DNA from 4 places in the Streptomyces sp. NPDC006435 genome. Region 2 is predicted to be linked to each of the others. Evidence: riboswitches for the same ligand, from Rfam matches in the RefSeq annotation. Region 2 holds a riboswitch; each other region holds the start of a gene.
The links. A riboswitch is a leader RNA that binds a small molecule or an ion and turns the genes downstream of it on or off. The one in region 2 is predicted to bind cobalamin.
Positions count from the first base shown of each region.

Region 1: another riboswitch for cobalamin. It lies ahead of ABZZ04_RS16965 (energy-coupling factor ABC transporter permease); the one in region 2 lies ahead of ABZZ04_RS25380 (cobalamin biosynthesis protein).
Region 3: another riboswitch for cobalamin. It lies ahead of ABZZ04_RS11020 (ABC transporter substrate-binding protein); the one in region 2 lies ahead of ABZZ04_RS25380 (cobalamin biosynthesis protein).
Region 4: another riboswitch for cobalamin. It lies ahead of ABZZ04_RS05575 (ribonucleoside-diphosphate reductase subunit alpha); the one in region 2 lies ahead of ABZZ04_RS25380 (cobalamin biosynthesis protein).

Region 1 is NZ_JBEXPY010000015.1:7,132-10,944, reverse strand. It holds gene cbiQ (cobalt ECF transporter T component CbiQ) at 1-697, opposite strand, end outside; gene ABZZ04_RS16970 (energy-coupling factor ABC transporter substrate-binding protein) at 704-1,084, opposite strand; gene ABZZ04_RS16965 (energy-coupling factor ABC transporter permease) at 1,081-1,785, opposite strand; cobalamin riboswitch at 1,815-1,999, opposite strand; gene ABZZ04_RS16960 (Gfo/Idh/MocA family oxidoreductase) at 2,358-3,224, shown strand; gene ABZZ04_RS16955 (winged helix-turn-helix domain-containing protein) at 3,699-3,813, shown strand, end outside.
Region 2 is NZ_JBEXPY010000028.1:57,494-61,306, forward strand. It holds gene ABZZ04_RS25370 (inorganic phosphate transporter) at 1-585, shown strand, start outside; gene ABZZ04_RS25375 (hypothetical protein) at 621-851, shown strand; cobalamin riboswitch at 1,072-1,204, shown strand; gene ABZZ04_RS25380 (cobalamin biosynthesis protein) at 1,348-2,376, shown strand; gene ABZZ04_RS25385 (cobyric acid synthase) at 2,373-3,813, shown strand, end outside.
Region 3 is NZ_JBEXPY010000007.1:132,834-136,646, forward strand. It holds gene ABZZ04_RS11005 (hypothetical protein) at 1-721, opposite strand, end outside; gene ABZZ04_RS11010 (hypothetical protein) at 691-1,194, opposite strand; gene ABZZ04_RS11015 (hypothetical protein) at 1,517-1,795, opposite strand; cobalamin riboswitch at 2,002-2,140, shown strand; gene ABZZ04_RS11020 (ABC transporter substrate-binding protein) at 2,179-3,159, shown strand; gene ABZZ04_RS11025 (iron ABC transporter permease) at 3,156-3,813, shown strand, end outside.
Region 4 is NZ_JBEXPY010000003.1:291,257-295,069, forward strand. It holds gene mctP (monocarboxylate uptake permease MctP) at 1-1,419, shown strand, start outside; cobalamin riboswitch at 1,685-1,815, shown strand; gene ABZZ04_RS05575 (ribonucleoside-diphosphate reductase subunit alpha) at 1,956-3,813, shown strand, end outside.

The DNA of each region.
Region 1 (3,813 bases), on a different contig from region 2:
GCGCGAGGCTCGCCGCGGTGAAGGGGGCGGAGACCCGGGCCTCGGGCACCAGGACGCGCAGGGTGCCGTCGTAGCCCCGGCCGGCGAGCCCGGCCTGGAGCCGCGCCGCCCGGTCGAAGGCCCGGACGAACGCGGTGGCGCCGAGCCCGCCCAGGGAACGCCAGGCGGCGGCCCGAGTGGTGTGCCCGAGCCGGGCCGCCTGCGCCTGACGGATCAGGCGCACGGAGTCGAGCAGCAGGAAACTCATGCGGTACGTCACCAGGGCGACGTCCACGACCGGCGCGGGCACCCCGGCCCGCACCAGGCGCGGCAGCAGGTCGGACATCGGTGTGGTGAAGGCGAACAGCAGCACCCCGAGGGAGGCGGCCGAGGTGCGCAGCAGGAGTTCCCCCGCCCGGACCGGCCCGCCGTCGGCGAGGGACACGAACCCGCCGGGGCCGCCGATCTGCACCAGCAGGGTGGCCGCCCCGGTCACGCAGAAACCCAACGGCACCCGGTACGCCCGCCACAGCCGCCGGCCCGGCACGCCCGCCGGACCGGCCAGCAGCACGAGCGCCGTCACCAGGACGAGCGCCGCGCCGGGCCAGGGCGGCAGCGAGATCGCGAGCACGGTGAGCCCGAGTCCGAGCACGGCCTTGTCCACGGGATGACGGCGGCGCCAGCGGTTGCTGTGCGCCGCCTCGTCGATCGGCAGCACGCGGGTTCAGGCTCCTTCGGCGGGGGAGTCCCCGGTGCCGACGGACGTGCTTTCGGCGTCCCGTCGCGCCTGCTCCTGCGTCAGGGCGAGTTCCGCGCCCTGGCGGCGGCCCCGGCGCAGCCCGAAGTAGTAGGCGAGGACGCCCGCGCCGAGCGCCGCCTGGAGGGCGAAGAGCGCCGACTCGATCTCGCCGGACGGTGGTTCGTACAGGGGCGAGAACCAGGGTTCGTAGTCCGGTTCGATCTCGGTGATCGCCGTCTCCGCCTCGGCGTCGGCGCCCGTGAACGGCTCCTTCTTGTGGTCGCCGAGGCCGAGTGCCAGCGGCAGGACCGCGAGCGCGGCCACGACGAGCAGCAGCAGGGCGTTGATCTTCGCGTTACGGCTCATCGGGCCACCTCCTCGGGCGTGCCGGTCCGGTCCGCGCGGCGAGTCGGGAACACGCCCAGCCGGGTCAGTTCCCCCTTGCTGGACTGCGCCAGCAGCCGCATCACGACCACCGTCAGCAGACCCTCGCTCACCGCGAGCGGGATCTGGGTGACGGCGAAGATGGAACCGAACTTGCCGAGCGCGCCCAGGAATCCGCTGCTCGGGTCGGGGAAGGCCAGCGCCAGCTGCACACTGGTGACGCAGTAGGTGGAGAGGTCGGCGACGAACGCGGCGAAGAACACCGTCACCATCAGCGGCACGTCGAACCGCCGCAGCAGCCGGTACAGCCCGTATCCGGCCCAGGGGCCGACGATCGCCATCGAGAAGACGTTGGCACCGAGCGTGGTCAGACCGCCGTGGGCCAGCAGCAGCGCCTGGAAGAGCAGGGTGATGGTGCCGAGCACCGCCATGATCGGCGGCCGGAAGAGGATGGCGCCCAGTCCGGTACCCGTGGGGTGTGAGCAACTCCCGGTGACGGAAGGGAGTTTCAGGGCCGACAGGACGAAGGTGAAGGCACCGGAGGCGCCGAGGAGCAGGGTGCTCTCCGGGTGCTCCTTGACCTCACGGGTGAGTGACCGTACTCCGTGTACGACGAACGGCGCGGACGCGACGCCCCAGGCGATCGCGTGCGCCGGAGGCAGAAAGCCCTCGGCTATGTGCATGGCTCAGTAGACCCTCTCCAGCACCTCGTGGATGGTTGACGCGCCTTGGCCGGTCTCCTGGCTGACGGGTACCACCGCCCGTGCTCCGCCTTCCCGGGTCCGAGGACCCAGTGGCTGCCCGCAGGGGGCTGGAGCCGGACTTCCCGATCACAGTGGCGAGGGCCGCACCGGTATCACACCGGATTTCCCGTTCACCAAGGCGTGGTGACAGTAATGCCTGGCCCGGGGTGGTGACAAGCACGCCCGGAGGGGGCGGGGAGCACCGCGCGCACGCCTGCGCGCCCGCGCGTACCGGGTGCGACGCCCGGTGCACCACGCCGCTTTTTCTGCACGCCCGCACGCCCGCGCGCAGGGGCCGGTGCGCGGTGTCGGTCACCTGCGCGAACGGCCCGGTACGGGCGCACGGGGCCGTCCGCCCGTACCGCCCGTGCCGTCACCGCGTACCGCTCCTGCTGCCACTCCGTACCGCCCCTGCTGGCACCGCGGGCCGGGGCCGTGCGCCCTCTGTGCGAGACTCGGTGTCGCACCACGGGCGGGCGGGCCGCCGCCACCGATGAAGGGAACGTCTCCGGATGCGCATCGGGATCGTCGGCACCGACAGCAGCCACGTCGACCAGATCGTCCGCCACCTCAACGTCGACGGGGCGGGCGGCGACGCGCGCGTCGTGGCGCTCAGCGGCGGACACGGCCCGCGCAACGACGCCCTGGCGGCCACCGGCGGGATCACGACCGTCGTCGACGAGCCCACCGAACTGCTCGGACTGGTCGACGCCGTCGTCGTCGCGGACCGGTACGGAACGCGCCACCGCGACCTGGCGGTCCCCTTCCTGGCCGAGGGCCTCGCGGTGTTCGTCGACAAGCCGCTCGCCCGCACCGTCGAGGACGCCCGGGCCATGATCGACACCGCGCTCGCCCACGGCGCGCCGCTCACCTCGTCCTCGGCGCTCCGCTGGATCCCCGACACCGAGGAACTGGCGGCCCGGTCGGCGGCGAACGGCGCGCCGCACCTGGTCGTCGTGTCCGGGCCGGCCGACCCCGACAGCGAGTACGACGGGATCTTCTTCTACGGGATCCACACGGTGGACATCGCCCTCCGGCTCGCGCCCGGAGCGGTCTCCGGCATCCGCACGGACCTCACCGGTACCACCGTCACCGCGTCGTTCACCGCGGGCGGCACCCGGGTCGTCGTGAACCTCGTCCGGCCGGGCGACACGGAGCAGATCCCGTTCCACGCGATGGCCTCCACCCGCGAGGCCATGGTCCAGCGGACGCTCGTCCCCGGCGCGGACTACTGCGTGCCGGGCCTCGAAGCGTTCCTGGAGATGGCCCGTACGGGCAGGCAGCCCATCGGGCACGAGGACCTGTTGCGTCCGGTCGAGGTCCTGGAGGCCGTCGCCGCGGCCATGGGCGAGGCGTCCGCCGGTCCCCGGACGGCGTGAACCGGAGGGTGGCCCGATCCCGTCGCGACCGCGCCGACGGGGGTGCCCCGCGGACCGGACGAGGGTTGCGGCGGAGTGACGGGAGAGGGACCGACAGCTTTCTCCCGGAGGACAGTTGACCTGGTGAGGGCCCTTCGAGGGGTGTCTCCCTGCGTGAAGTCAACACACTTTCAGGCAACATGTCTAGACCAGATGGGGCTACCTTCCGTGCCCGTGCGCTCGCCCCGAGCGATGGTCGTGTGACCTGGGGCACAACGTTCTTGACAGTCGCCGTGCGGGTGTCGAAAGCTCATGCATCATTGGTCTGGACCACGATGGGTGGGCGGGGTTCATGTTCGATTCGCCATGCGCTTCTGGTGCCGAAGTGTCGCTCATTCGAAGTGAACTCGGCTTCAGGAGATGGGAATTGACGTATTGTCAGCTCACTTCCGGGGTGCGCTTCCCGGTGCGTCGGCATGCGGGTCTGGAGGGCTGATGGACCGACAGCAGCCCGACGTACGGCTGGCGCTGTGCGATCTGTGGCAGGCGTTCGGCGCCGTCGCGCTGTTGACCCGGTACGGCCCCGACGTCCCCTGGCCCCATCGGTCCT
Region 2 (3,813 bases):
CTGGCCATCGCCCTCGGCACCTACCTGGGCGGCTGGCGCATCATCCGCACCATGGGCAGCGGCCTCACCGACCTCAGGCCGCCGCAGGGCTTCGCCGCCCAGACCAGCGCGGCCACGGTCATCCTGGCCTCCTCGCACCTCGGCTTCTCCCTCTCCACCACCCAGTCCTGCTCCGGTGCCGTGATGGGCGCGGGCCTCGGCCGGCAGGGCGGTGTGGTCCGCTGGTCCACCGCCACCCGGATGTTCGTCGCCTGGGGCCTGACCCTCCCGGCCGCCGGTCTGGTCGGTGCGGGCGCCGAGCTGCTCACCAAGCAGGGCACCTGGGGTGTCGTCGTCGTCGCGGCGCTGCTGGTCGCGGGTTCCGGCTCGATCTGGCTGATCTCGCGCCGCAAGCCGGTCGGCCACGGGGACGTCGCCCCGTCGGACGGCGACGTCGAGCCCGCGGGCGTCGTCACCACGGCCATCGCCGCCGTCAGCCCGCCGCCCACCGCGGCCCAGGCGCCGGTCCAGAACCTCACGGCCACCATCGCGGCCCCGGCCGCAACCACCACCACCCAGGACCCGGCACGACCCGCCACCGTCTGAGCGGGCCCTCCAGGCCGGCCGTCTAAGGAATCAGCATGAAAATCGACTGGGCAGCCCTCGGTTCCGTGTTCGGCGTCTCCCTCGTGGTCACCGTCGCCCTGGTGGGCCTCTTCACCCTCGGCATCGTCGGCCTCTCCAAGCAGGCCGAACCGGCGGCGCAGGGCGGCTCCGGCGGCTCGGTGCTGCTGGCCCGCGCCGGTGCGTACGCCTGCTTCGGGCTGTGCGCGGCGGCGGTCGCGTACGGGATCTTCCTGATCGTCGCCTGAGCACACGCGTCACGCCCGGGCACACGCGTCACGCCCGAGCACACGTGTCGCGTCCGACGCGCGCGCGTCACGGAGGGCCGGACACCCGCGAGGTGTCCGGCCCTCCGTCGTGCGCCCGGGGCGATGTGGGTCTCAGCACACTGCACCGCCGCAGGTCAACGGCAGGTTGACGGGCGTTCGCGGGGCGTGGTGGACTGCCGGAGCCAATCACGGCGACAGCAGAGGAAGCCGGTGCGAATCCGGCGCGGTCCCGCCACTGTCACCGGGGAGCGGTCCCCCAACACCGGAAGTCACGGCACGCGCGAGCGGGCTGGAAGGCCGGGGGAACCGCGGATCCGGGAGCCAGGAGACTCTCGTCGCCGGTCACGTCGAACCAGGGCGCGGACCCTGAGTGAGGACATATCGCCATGCCTGGCTGCCGTGCGTCCGTCGTCGGGGCGCTCTCGCCGAGAGCCGCCCGTACCGGGATCCTCCGAGGCACGACGGCCGGTTGAGCGTGCGAGCCGACCGCGTCTTCGCGTACGGCGCCGCCGCCGGTCTGCTCGGCGACCTGCTGCTCGGTGACCCCCGCAGGGGGCATCCGGTGGCCGGGTTCGGGCGGGCCGCGGCAGGTGTCGAGCGCCGTCTGTGGCACGACCACCGCGGGTGGGGCGCGCTGCACGCCCTGGTCTGCGCCGGGGGCGTCGCGGGCGGTGCCGCGCTGGTCGCCCGCGCCCTGCGCGACCGTCCCGCCGCCTCCGTCGCGCTGACCGCCGCCACCACCTGGTCCGTCGTCGGCGGCACGTCCCTGGGCCGCGAGGCGCGGGCCATCGGCGATGCCCTGGCGGCCGGCGACATCGAACTGGCCCGCGAACGGCTGCCGCATCTGTGCGGGCGCGACCCGCAGTCCCTCGACGGGCCGCAGATCGCCCGCGCCGTGGTGGAGTCCGTGGCCGAGAACACCTCGGACGCCGTGGTCGGCGCCCTGGTGTGGGGCGCGCTGGGCGGGGTGCCCGGACTGGCCGGTTTCCGGGCTGTCAACACCCTGGACGCCATGGTCGGCCACAAGTCGCCCCGGTACCGGCGCTACGGCTGGGCCTCGGCCCGGCTCGACGACCTCGCGGGCTGGCCCGGCGCCCGGCTCACCGCCCTGCTCGCCGTGGCCGCGGGAGGCCGGCCGGGCGCGGCGGTACGGGCCTGGCGGGCCGACGCCGGCCGGCATCCGAGCCCCAACGCGGGCCCGGTGGAGGCCGCGTTCGCGGGCGCGCTCGGCGTACGGCTCGGCGGGACCCTCGCGTACGGCGGCCGGGTCGAGCACCGCCCCGTGCTCAACGGCGAGGCCGGCCGGGCGGTGGAGGCCGCGGACATCGAGCGCGCGGTACGGCTGTCGCGCCGGGTGGGCGTGCTGGCCCTGGGCGTGTGCGCGGCGGGCCGGTTCGGCGTGTCGCTCGCCGCCCGGCGGATCGCGGGGCGCCGGACGGCCGTGACCGGCCTGGCAGGCCCCCGTACCCCCGGATCCCGCACCCCAGGACGGAGAAACCCATGAGCGGCGGACTGCTGATCGCCGGAACCACCTCCGACGCCGGCAAGAGCGTCGTCACCGCGGGCATCTGCCGCTGGCTGGTGCGCCGGGGCGTGAAGGTGGCGCCCTTCAAGGCGCAGAACATGTCGCTGAACTCGTTCGTCACCCGTGAGGGGGCCGAGATCGGGCGGGCCCAGGCCATGCAGGCCCAGGCCGCCCGGGTGGAGCCGACCGCGCTGATGAACCCGGTCCTGCTCAAGCCGGGCGGCGACCGCTCCAGCCAGGTCGTCCTGATGGGCAGGCCGGTCGGCGAGATGAGCGCGCGCGGCTACCACGGCGGCCGGCAGGAGGCGCTGTTCTCCACGGTGGTGGACTGCCTGGAGCAGCTGCGGGGCACGTATGACGCGGTGATCTGCGAAGGGGCGGGCAGTCCGGCCGAGATCAACCTGCGGCGCACGGACATCGTGAACATGGGCGTCGCGCGGGCGGCGGGCTTTCCCGTGGTGGTGGTCGGCGACATCGACCGCGGCGGGGTCTTCGCCTCGTTCTTCGGCACGACGGCGCTGCTGGCCCCCGAGGACCAGTCGCTGATCGCGGGCTACCTGGTGAACAAGTTCCGCGGCGACGTGTCGCTGCTGGAGCCCGGCCTGGAGATGCTGCGCGGGCTGACCGGGCGGGGGACGTACGGGGTGCTGCCCTTCGCCCACGGCCTCGGCATCGACGAGGAGGACGGGCTTCGGGTCTCACTGCGCGGCGCGGTGCGCGAGTCGGTCGTCGCCCCTCCGCACGGCGATGACGTGCTGCGGGTCGCGGTGTGCGCGGTGCCCCTGATGTCGAACTTCACCGACGTGGACGCGCTGGCCGCCGAACCCGGCGTCGTCGTCCGGTTCGTGGACCGGGCCGAGGAGCTGTCCGACGCCGACCTCGTCGTGGTGCCGGGGACCCGCGGCACCGTGAAGGCGCTGGCCTGGCTGCGCGAGCGCGGCCTCGCCGACGCGCTGGTGCGGCGCGCGGCCGAGGGCCTGCCGGTCCTCGGGATCTGCGGCGGCTTCCAGGTGCTCGGCGAGCACATCGAGGACGAGGTCGAGTCGCGCGCGGGCCGGGTCGAGGGCCTGGGCCTGCTGCCCGTGCGCATCCGCTTCGACCGCGAGAAGACCCTCGCCCGCCCCGTCGGCGAGGCGCTCGGCGCGCCCGTCGAGGGGTACGAGATCCACCACGGCGTCGCGGACGTGTGCGGCGGGGAACCGTTCCTGGACGGGTGCCGGGTCGGCGCCGTGTGGGGCACCCACTGGCACGGCTCGCTGGAGAGCGACGCGTTCCGCCGCCGCTTCCTCGCCGAGGTGGCACGGGCCGCGGGCCGACGTTTCGTCCCCGCCCCCGACACCGTCTTCGGCGCGCTGCGGGAGGAACAGCTCGACCGCCTCGGCGACCTGATCGAGGAGCACGCCGACACCGACGCGC
Region 3 (3,813 bases), on a different contig from region 2:
CGTGTTCGTGCACGTCGATGCCGAGGGGCAGGAGACGGCCGGTGACCGTGCCGGTCGTGGGGACGTGGGCGGCGCCGGGCAGTGTCAGCAGCATCGCGCGTGACCAGAGGTCGGCCCAGCGGCGTGCCGGTACGTGTTCCATCGAGGCGCCGGGGCAGGACGCGGCGAGTTCGGCGGCGAAGCCGTCGAGGAGCGTCGCCAGGCGGCGCAGCGCCGGGTCCGGGAGCATCGCGGAGACGACCTGTGCCGCTCCGGAGACCACCTCGTGGTCGATGCCCTGCCAGCCGGAGCGGGCCAGGTCGGACAGCCAGGAGCGGGCGGCGGCGAGGAGGTTCGCCGCTTGCTGTTCGCCGGGCACGGCGGTGGCCGGCTCGCCGTCGGGGCGGCCGACCGCTTCCCGTATGCGGGCCGTCAGCGCGTCGTGGACGGAGCCGAGCAGTGCGGTGCGGGCGGCGGCGAGGGCGACGAAGTGGTCCTCGTCCGCGGCTCCGCCCGCCGCCTTCTCCGCGGCCTCGGCGACCCGGTCCGCCAGCGGTGTGCCCGCGAGGGCTTCGGCGAACTCCATCAGGTCCGCGGCCCGGTCGGGCCTGGGGCGGAGCAGTCCGGCGACCAGTACCCGGTCGAAGGCGTCGACGGCCGACAGTGCCTCGTCGAGTCCGGCGACGGGTTCGTGGAGCAGATCGGTGCGCATCACGCCACCGCCCTGGTCGGCGGGAACCACTGCATCTCCGGCAACGGCGCGGTGGTCGGGGCGAGTTCCAGATAGGCGAGGTGGCGCAGGAACCGGCTGAAGACGGGCGCGGCGGCCGCGGTGTCCCCCTGCGGCGGGCGGGTGCCGGTCATCTGGGCGGTGATGACCGGTGCGCTCGACGCGCCCTCCGCGATGTCGACCTTCAGATAGCGGGCGACGCGCTCGGCCCCGTACTGCAGCACCGCCTCGCCGATCAGGGCCTGGATGTGTTTGCAGAACGATCCCCGCGCGCCGCCGCAGGGCCGGTTGTTGTTGGTGCTGCAGGCGAAGGCGTAGGTGCCGACCGCGACCGACGAGACGTAGACCCGTCCGATGTCCGAGCCGCTGGACACCACTCCTTGCAGGCGCCCGTCGGCCAGTTCGACGAACGGTACTTTGGCGAGCTTCCGCGGCCGTGCGGGTGCCGTCACCCGCGCCGTGCTCGACCTCTCCCAATCCGACAACGCACCACTCCTATGCAACAAAAAGGGGACGTCCTCGCCACACCGGCTGGACACGAACCGAACATACCTGCGCCCACTGACAACGCCCCGATCGTGGCGGGACTGCTCAGGATGTGAGCACGGGAGACCCCGTGGGCGACCGGGCGGTGTCGGTGGTGCGGACGGTTCTGCGGTGCGGACGGTGCGGAGTGCGTGTGTCGCGGAACGCGTGCCGTGGAGTGAGTGGCGCGGTGGAGCGAGTGGTGCGGTGGTCCCTGTGCCCGGTGCCCTGTCGTGCGGTCACGGACGTGGCCGGACCGCACGACAGGGCACCGGAGTTGTGTCAGGGGGTGGGGTCCGTTCCGTGTGCGGCCATGACCTCCTCGTACGAGGGCAGCGGGTAGTACGGGAGGATGTGGAGCAGGTCGTACTGGGGGCACGGCGCCTTGATGCACTGCTTGGGCGACGGCACACAGATCTGGCCGGCGGGCGCCACGACGGCGGCGCACGGGCTCACCTGCGGCACGAGGGGACCCTCGTCCGCGAGTGCAGCGCCCGCCGGGGCGAGGGACAGGGCGGTGAGAGCGGCCACCGTGGCGGCACGCAGCAAGTTCTCGATCACAACCAGCAGAGATAGCCCCACTTCCGGGTGACGTCGCACCACCGTCGAGGACAATCACCCGTACGTGTCATGGAGTTCACTCCGTGAACGTTCGTTCCTTGCCGCGCTCCGGCGCGGGGCGACCGTGCAGGAGCGCGGAGCGGCAGCGGCTGAGGCCGGAAGCGATGAACACCGGCCGTCGGTACCAGGGCCATGACCTGCCGGAATACGTGGTCTGACAGAATGGCCCGGAGAACATGGGCGACGCGCGTCAGGAAACCGGTGTGAATCCGGTACGGTCCCGCCACTGTGACCGGGCTGCAACGGCCCGGAAGCCAGATACTGGCCGCGCCGCCTTCCCAGACGACCCAGGGGACGAGGACATCCCCCGGAAAGGGCCGGCCATGCCACGGATCCGCCGTGTACCGCTCGTACTCATACCGCTGCTCCTGCTGCCGCTCGCCGGCTGCGGCACCGGCGACAAGGACGGGACGGGGGCCGCACCGGCCGCCGACGGCTTCCCCTACACGGTCACCAACTGCGGTACGAGAACGACCTTCGACGCCCCGCCGGAACGGGTCGTCACCATGAACCAGCACGTCACCGAGATCATGCTGGCCCTCGGGCTCCGGGACCGGCTGGTCGGTACGGCCTACCTGGACGACAGCGTCCTGCCGGAGTACCGGTCCGCGTACGACCGGACCAAGGTGCTCGCGAAGGAGTACCCCTCCAAGGAAGTGCTGCTCGGTGCCAACCCCGACTTCGTCTATGGCGGGTACGACAGCGCCTTCGACAGGGCCAGGGGCCAGGACCGGGCGGGGCTCCACAAGAACGGCATCGACACCCGGCTGAACATCGAGAACTGCACCGAGGGCGGGGTCGGCCTCGACCAGTTGGCCACCGAGATCACCCAGGTCGCCAGGACCTTCGGCGTACCGGAGCGCGGCAGCGAGCTGATCGCCCGGGAACGGCGGAAGATCGCGGCGGTCGAGGCGGGCCTCAAGGGCTCCTCGCCCCGCTCGGTGTTCGTGTACGACTCCGGCGACAGCTCCGCGTTCACGGCGGGCGGCAAGGGCATCGGCAACGAGATCGTCGAGCTCGCCGGTGGCAGGAACGTCTTCGCGGACCTCGACGCCACCTTCGGCGACGTGTCCTGGGAGCAGGTCATCAAGCGCAGGCCCGAGGTGGTCGTGATCTACGACTACGGAGGCACCACGGTCGCGGCCAAGAAGAAGCGGCTGCTGGACGATCCGGCGCTCGCGGACGTGCCGGCGATCAGGAACAAGAAGTTCGCGGTGCTCCCGCTGTCCTCGGCCGTGCTCGGGGTCCGGGTCGCCGACGCCGTACGGGACCTGGCCGGGCAGCTGCACCCCGGCACCCCGTGAGCGCGGGGTCCGCCCGCCCCGGCCCGAAGTCCGCCCTGCGCTCGGCCCCCGTCGTGATCGGCGTCCTCACGGTGCTGCTGCTCGCGGCAGCGGTGGCCGGTCTGGCGCTCGGTCCGGTACGGATTCCGCCGGGCGAGGTGCTGAGTACGGTCCTGGGCGGTGAACGCACCGGTGCGTACCCGACGATCGTGTGGGAGGTGCGGCTGCCCAGGGTGCTGCTCGGGGCCGTCGTCGGCGCCGGGCTGGCCCTGTCGGGCGCGGTGCTCCAGGCGCTGGTGCGCAACCCGTTGGCCGACCCGTTCCTGCTGGGCGCCTCGTCCGGGGCGTCGGCGGGCGCCGCCTCGGTCGTCGTGCTGGGGGTCGGCGCCGGGGTGGCCACCGATGTGGCGCTGCCCGTCGCGGCGTTCGCCGGATCCATGGCCGCGCTGGTCGCGGTCTACGCGATGGCCCGGCGCGGTGGCACCATGACGACGGGCCGGCTGGTCCTGTCCGGGGTGGCGATCCAGTACGTGCTGTCCGCGTTCACCAGCCTGATCCTGGTGCTGTCCTCCCGGGCCGAGCACGTGCGGGCGATCCTGTTCTGGACCCTGGGCGGTCTGGGCGGTGCCCGCTGGGACCAACTGGTGCTGCCCGCCGTGGTCCTGGGCGTCGGGT
Region 4 (3,813 bases), on a different contig from region 2:
GCGGCGATCTACGCGGCGGGCGCGGCCGGCTTCTTCGCCGTGCCGTACACGATCCTCGTGTACCCGCTGATCTTCACCTTCCTGCCCCGGCTGTGGTCGGTCTCGCACAAGCACGGGTACGTCACCACCTCGGACTTCGTGCGCGGACGGTTCGGTTCGAAGGGCCTGTCCCTGGCGGTCGCCCTCACCGGCATCCTCGCCACGATGCCGTACATCGCGCTCCAGCTCGTCGGCATCCAGGCGGTGCTGGACGTGATGGGCGTGGGCGGCGGCGAGAACACCCACTGGTTCATCAAGGACCTGCCGCTGCTGATCGCGTTCGCGGTGCTCGCCGCGTACACCTACTCGTCCGGGCTGCGGGCCCCCGCGCTGATCGCGTTCGTCAAGGACGGGCTGATCTACCTGGTCATCGCGGTGGCGATCATCTACATCCCGATCAAGCTGGGCGGCTTCGACGACATCTTCGCCAAGGCGGGCGAGGCGTTCTCGCAGACCAACCCGGCCACCGACAAGCCTCGCGGCGCGCTCGCACCGGGCGAGGCGGGCCACTGGGGATACGCCACCCTGGCACTGGGCTCGGCGCTGGCGCTCTTCATGTACCCGCACTCGATCACGGCGACGCTCTCCAGCCGCAGCCGTGACGTGATCCGGCGCAACACCACGATCCTCCCGCTGTACTCGCTGATGCTGGGCCTGCTGGCGCTGCTCGGCTTCATGGCGATCGCCGCCGGGATCAAGGTGGACAACGGGCAGTTGGCCATTCCGCAGCTGTTCGAGAACATGTTCCCGGACTGGTTCGCGGGCGTCGCGTTCGCCGCCATCGGCATCGGTGCCCTGGTGCCCGCCGCGATCATGTCGATCGCCGCGGCCAACCTCTTCACCCGCAACATCTACAAGGACTTCCTGAAGCCGGACGCGACCCCGGAGCAGGAGACCAAGGTCTCCAAGCTGGTCTCGCTGCTCGTCAAGGTCGGCGCGCTCGCCTTCGTCCTCACGATGGACAAGACGGTCGCGATCAACTTCCAGTTGCTCGGCGGGATCTGGATCCTCCAGACGATGCCCGCCCTGGTCGGCGGCCTGTTCACCCGCTGGTTCCACCGCTGGGCGCTGCTCGCGGGCTGGGCGGTCGGCATGGTGTACGGGACGGTGGCCGCGTACGGGGTCGCCTCGCCGACGCAGAAGCACTTCGGCGGCTCGTCCGCGGAGATCCCCGGCATCGGCGAGATCGGCTACATCGGTCTCACCGCGTTCGTGCTGAACGTGGTGGTCGTGGTGGTGCTCACCTTCGTCCTGAACGCCATGAAGGCGCCCGCCGGGATCGACGAGACCTCGCCGTCCGACTACACGGCCGACGCGGGCGACCCGGGTGTCGCCGCCGAGCTCCCGCCGGCCACGGCGGGTGCGCCCGGCGGCCACTGACGCCGACCCGCACGAGCGGAACGGGACGCCCCGCACAGGGGACGCCCCGTTCCGGCACGGGGGACGACTCGCCCCGGCACCGGGAACGGCCCGTCCCCCGAGGAACGGCCGCTTCCCGGGTGACGGCCCGTCCCCGCCCCCTTCGGGAAGGGGGCGGGGACGGGCCGTCCGCCGTTTCCGGAAGGCCCGCAGGGCACTTCCCGCCGGTCCGACCCGAGTCGGCCGACACAACATCTGGGGGCTGCTTCATCGGGCGGCCCCCACATGTATGCTCATCCTCGCTGTCGCCGCAGGGGAATCCGGTGCGAATCCGGAACTGTCCCGCAACGGTGTGCTCAGTGCGCATTCGCGCACTCCGAACAAGTCCGAGGACCTGCCGGCAGCGCGTCCGGTTCGACCGATCCGGGCGCCAGACGTCCGGGCCTCGCGGTTGGGCCGGCGGACGCCGTGCGGAGCGCTGTCCCGTCCCGGGTGCGCGCCCGCCCGGCCGCCCCCGTTCCCCCGCCGGCCCCGAGCCGAGCGAGGGAGAGCACCACGTGACCATCGCGCCAGCCGATCCGGCTTCGGTCGCCGCGTCCACGGCCGCCGATTCCGGGGCAGCCGCACACGACGGACCGGGGGCCGCGCTGCTGCGGACCCTGACCGACCTCACCGCCGATCTGCCCGACACCGACCCCGGGCGCGTCGCCGCCGCCGCGCTGCGCGGCCGCAGCGCACGGGCGGACGAGGCCGAGCTGTGTTCGCTGGCCACCGAGGCCGCCGCCGGGCTGATCTCCGAGGACCCGGCCTACTCCCGGCTCGCCGCCCGGCTCCTGACCCGCGCCATCGCGGACGAGGCCGCCGGACAGGGCGCCGTCTCCTTCTCCGCCTCGGTCGCCGTCGGGCACCGCGAGGGCCTGATCGCGGACCGCACGGCCGACTTCGTCGCCCGCAACGCGGACGCCCTCGACGCTCTGGTGGAGCGTGCGCTCGCCGACGGCGCCGACGACCGCTTCGGCTACTTCGGGCTGCGGACCCTGCACAGCCGCTACCTGCTGCGCCACCCGCACACCCGTCAGGTCGTCGAGACGCCGCAGCACTTCATGCTCCGGGTCGCGTCCGGGCTCGCCGAGGACGACTCCCCGCGCGCCGTGGACGAGGTCGCGGCGCTGTACGGACTGATGAGCCGGCTCGACTACCTGCCCTCCTCGCCGACCCTCTTCAACTCCGGTACCCGGCACCCGCAGATGTCCTCCTGCTACCTGCTGGACTCCCCGCTCGACGAGCTGGACTCGATCTACGACCGCTACCACCAGGTGGCCCGGCTCTCCAAGCACGCCGGCGGCATCGGTCTGCCGTACTCCCGCATCCGCTCCCGGGGTTCGCTGATCCGCGGCACCAACGGACACTCCAACGGCATCGTGCCGTTCCTGAAGACGCTCGACGCCTCCGTCGCCGCGGTCAACCAGGGCGGCCGGCGCAAGGGCGCCGCCGCGGTCTACCTGGAGACCTGGCACGCGGACATCGAGGAGTTCCTGGAGCTGCGGGACAACACGGGCGAGGACCAGCGGCGCACGCACAACCTCAACCTGGCGCACTGGATCCCGGACGAGTTCATGCGCCGGGTCGAGGCGGACGGCCGCTGGTCGCTGTTCTCGCCCGCCGACGTGCCCGAGCTGGTGGACCTGTGGGGCGAGGAGTTCGACGCCGCGTACCGGGCCGCGGAGGCGAAGGGGCTGGCCCGCAAGTCGATGCCCGCCCGTGAGCTGTACGGCCGGATGATGCGCACCCTCGCCCAGACCGGTCAGGGCTGGATGACGTTCAAGGACGCCGCCAACCGGACCGCCAACCAGACCGCGGAGCCGGGCCGCGTCGTCCACTCGTCGAACCTGTGCACGGAGATCCTGGAGGTCACCGACGACGGCGAGACCGCCGTCTGCAACCTGGGCTCGGTCAACCTCGGCGCGTTCGTCGTCGACGGCGCCATCGACTGGGAGCGGCTGGACGCCACCGTCCGCACCGCGGTGACCTTCCTGGACCGGGTCGTCGACATCAACTTCTACCCGACCGAGCAGGCCGCCCGCTCCAACGCCCGGTGGCGCCCGGTCGGCCTGGGCGCCATGGGCCTCCAGGACGTCTTCTTCCAGCTGCGGCTGCCGTTCGACTCCGCCGAGGCCCGCGCGCTCTCCACGATGATCTCCGAGCGGATCATGCTCGCCGCGTACGAGGCGTCCTGCGAGCTGGCCGAGCGGTCGGGTCCGCTGCCCGCCTGGGAGCAGACCCGCGCCGCGCGCGGGGTGCTGCACCCCGACCACTACGGCGTCGAGCCGAACTGGCCGGAGCGCTGGGACGCGCTGCGCGCCCGCGTCGCACGGACCGGGATGCGCAACTCGCTGCTGCTGGCCATCGCGCCGA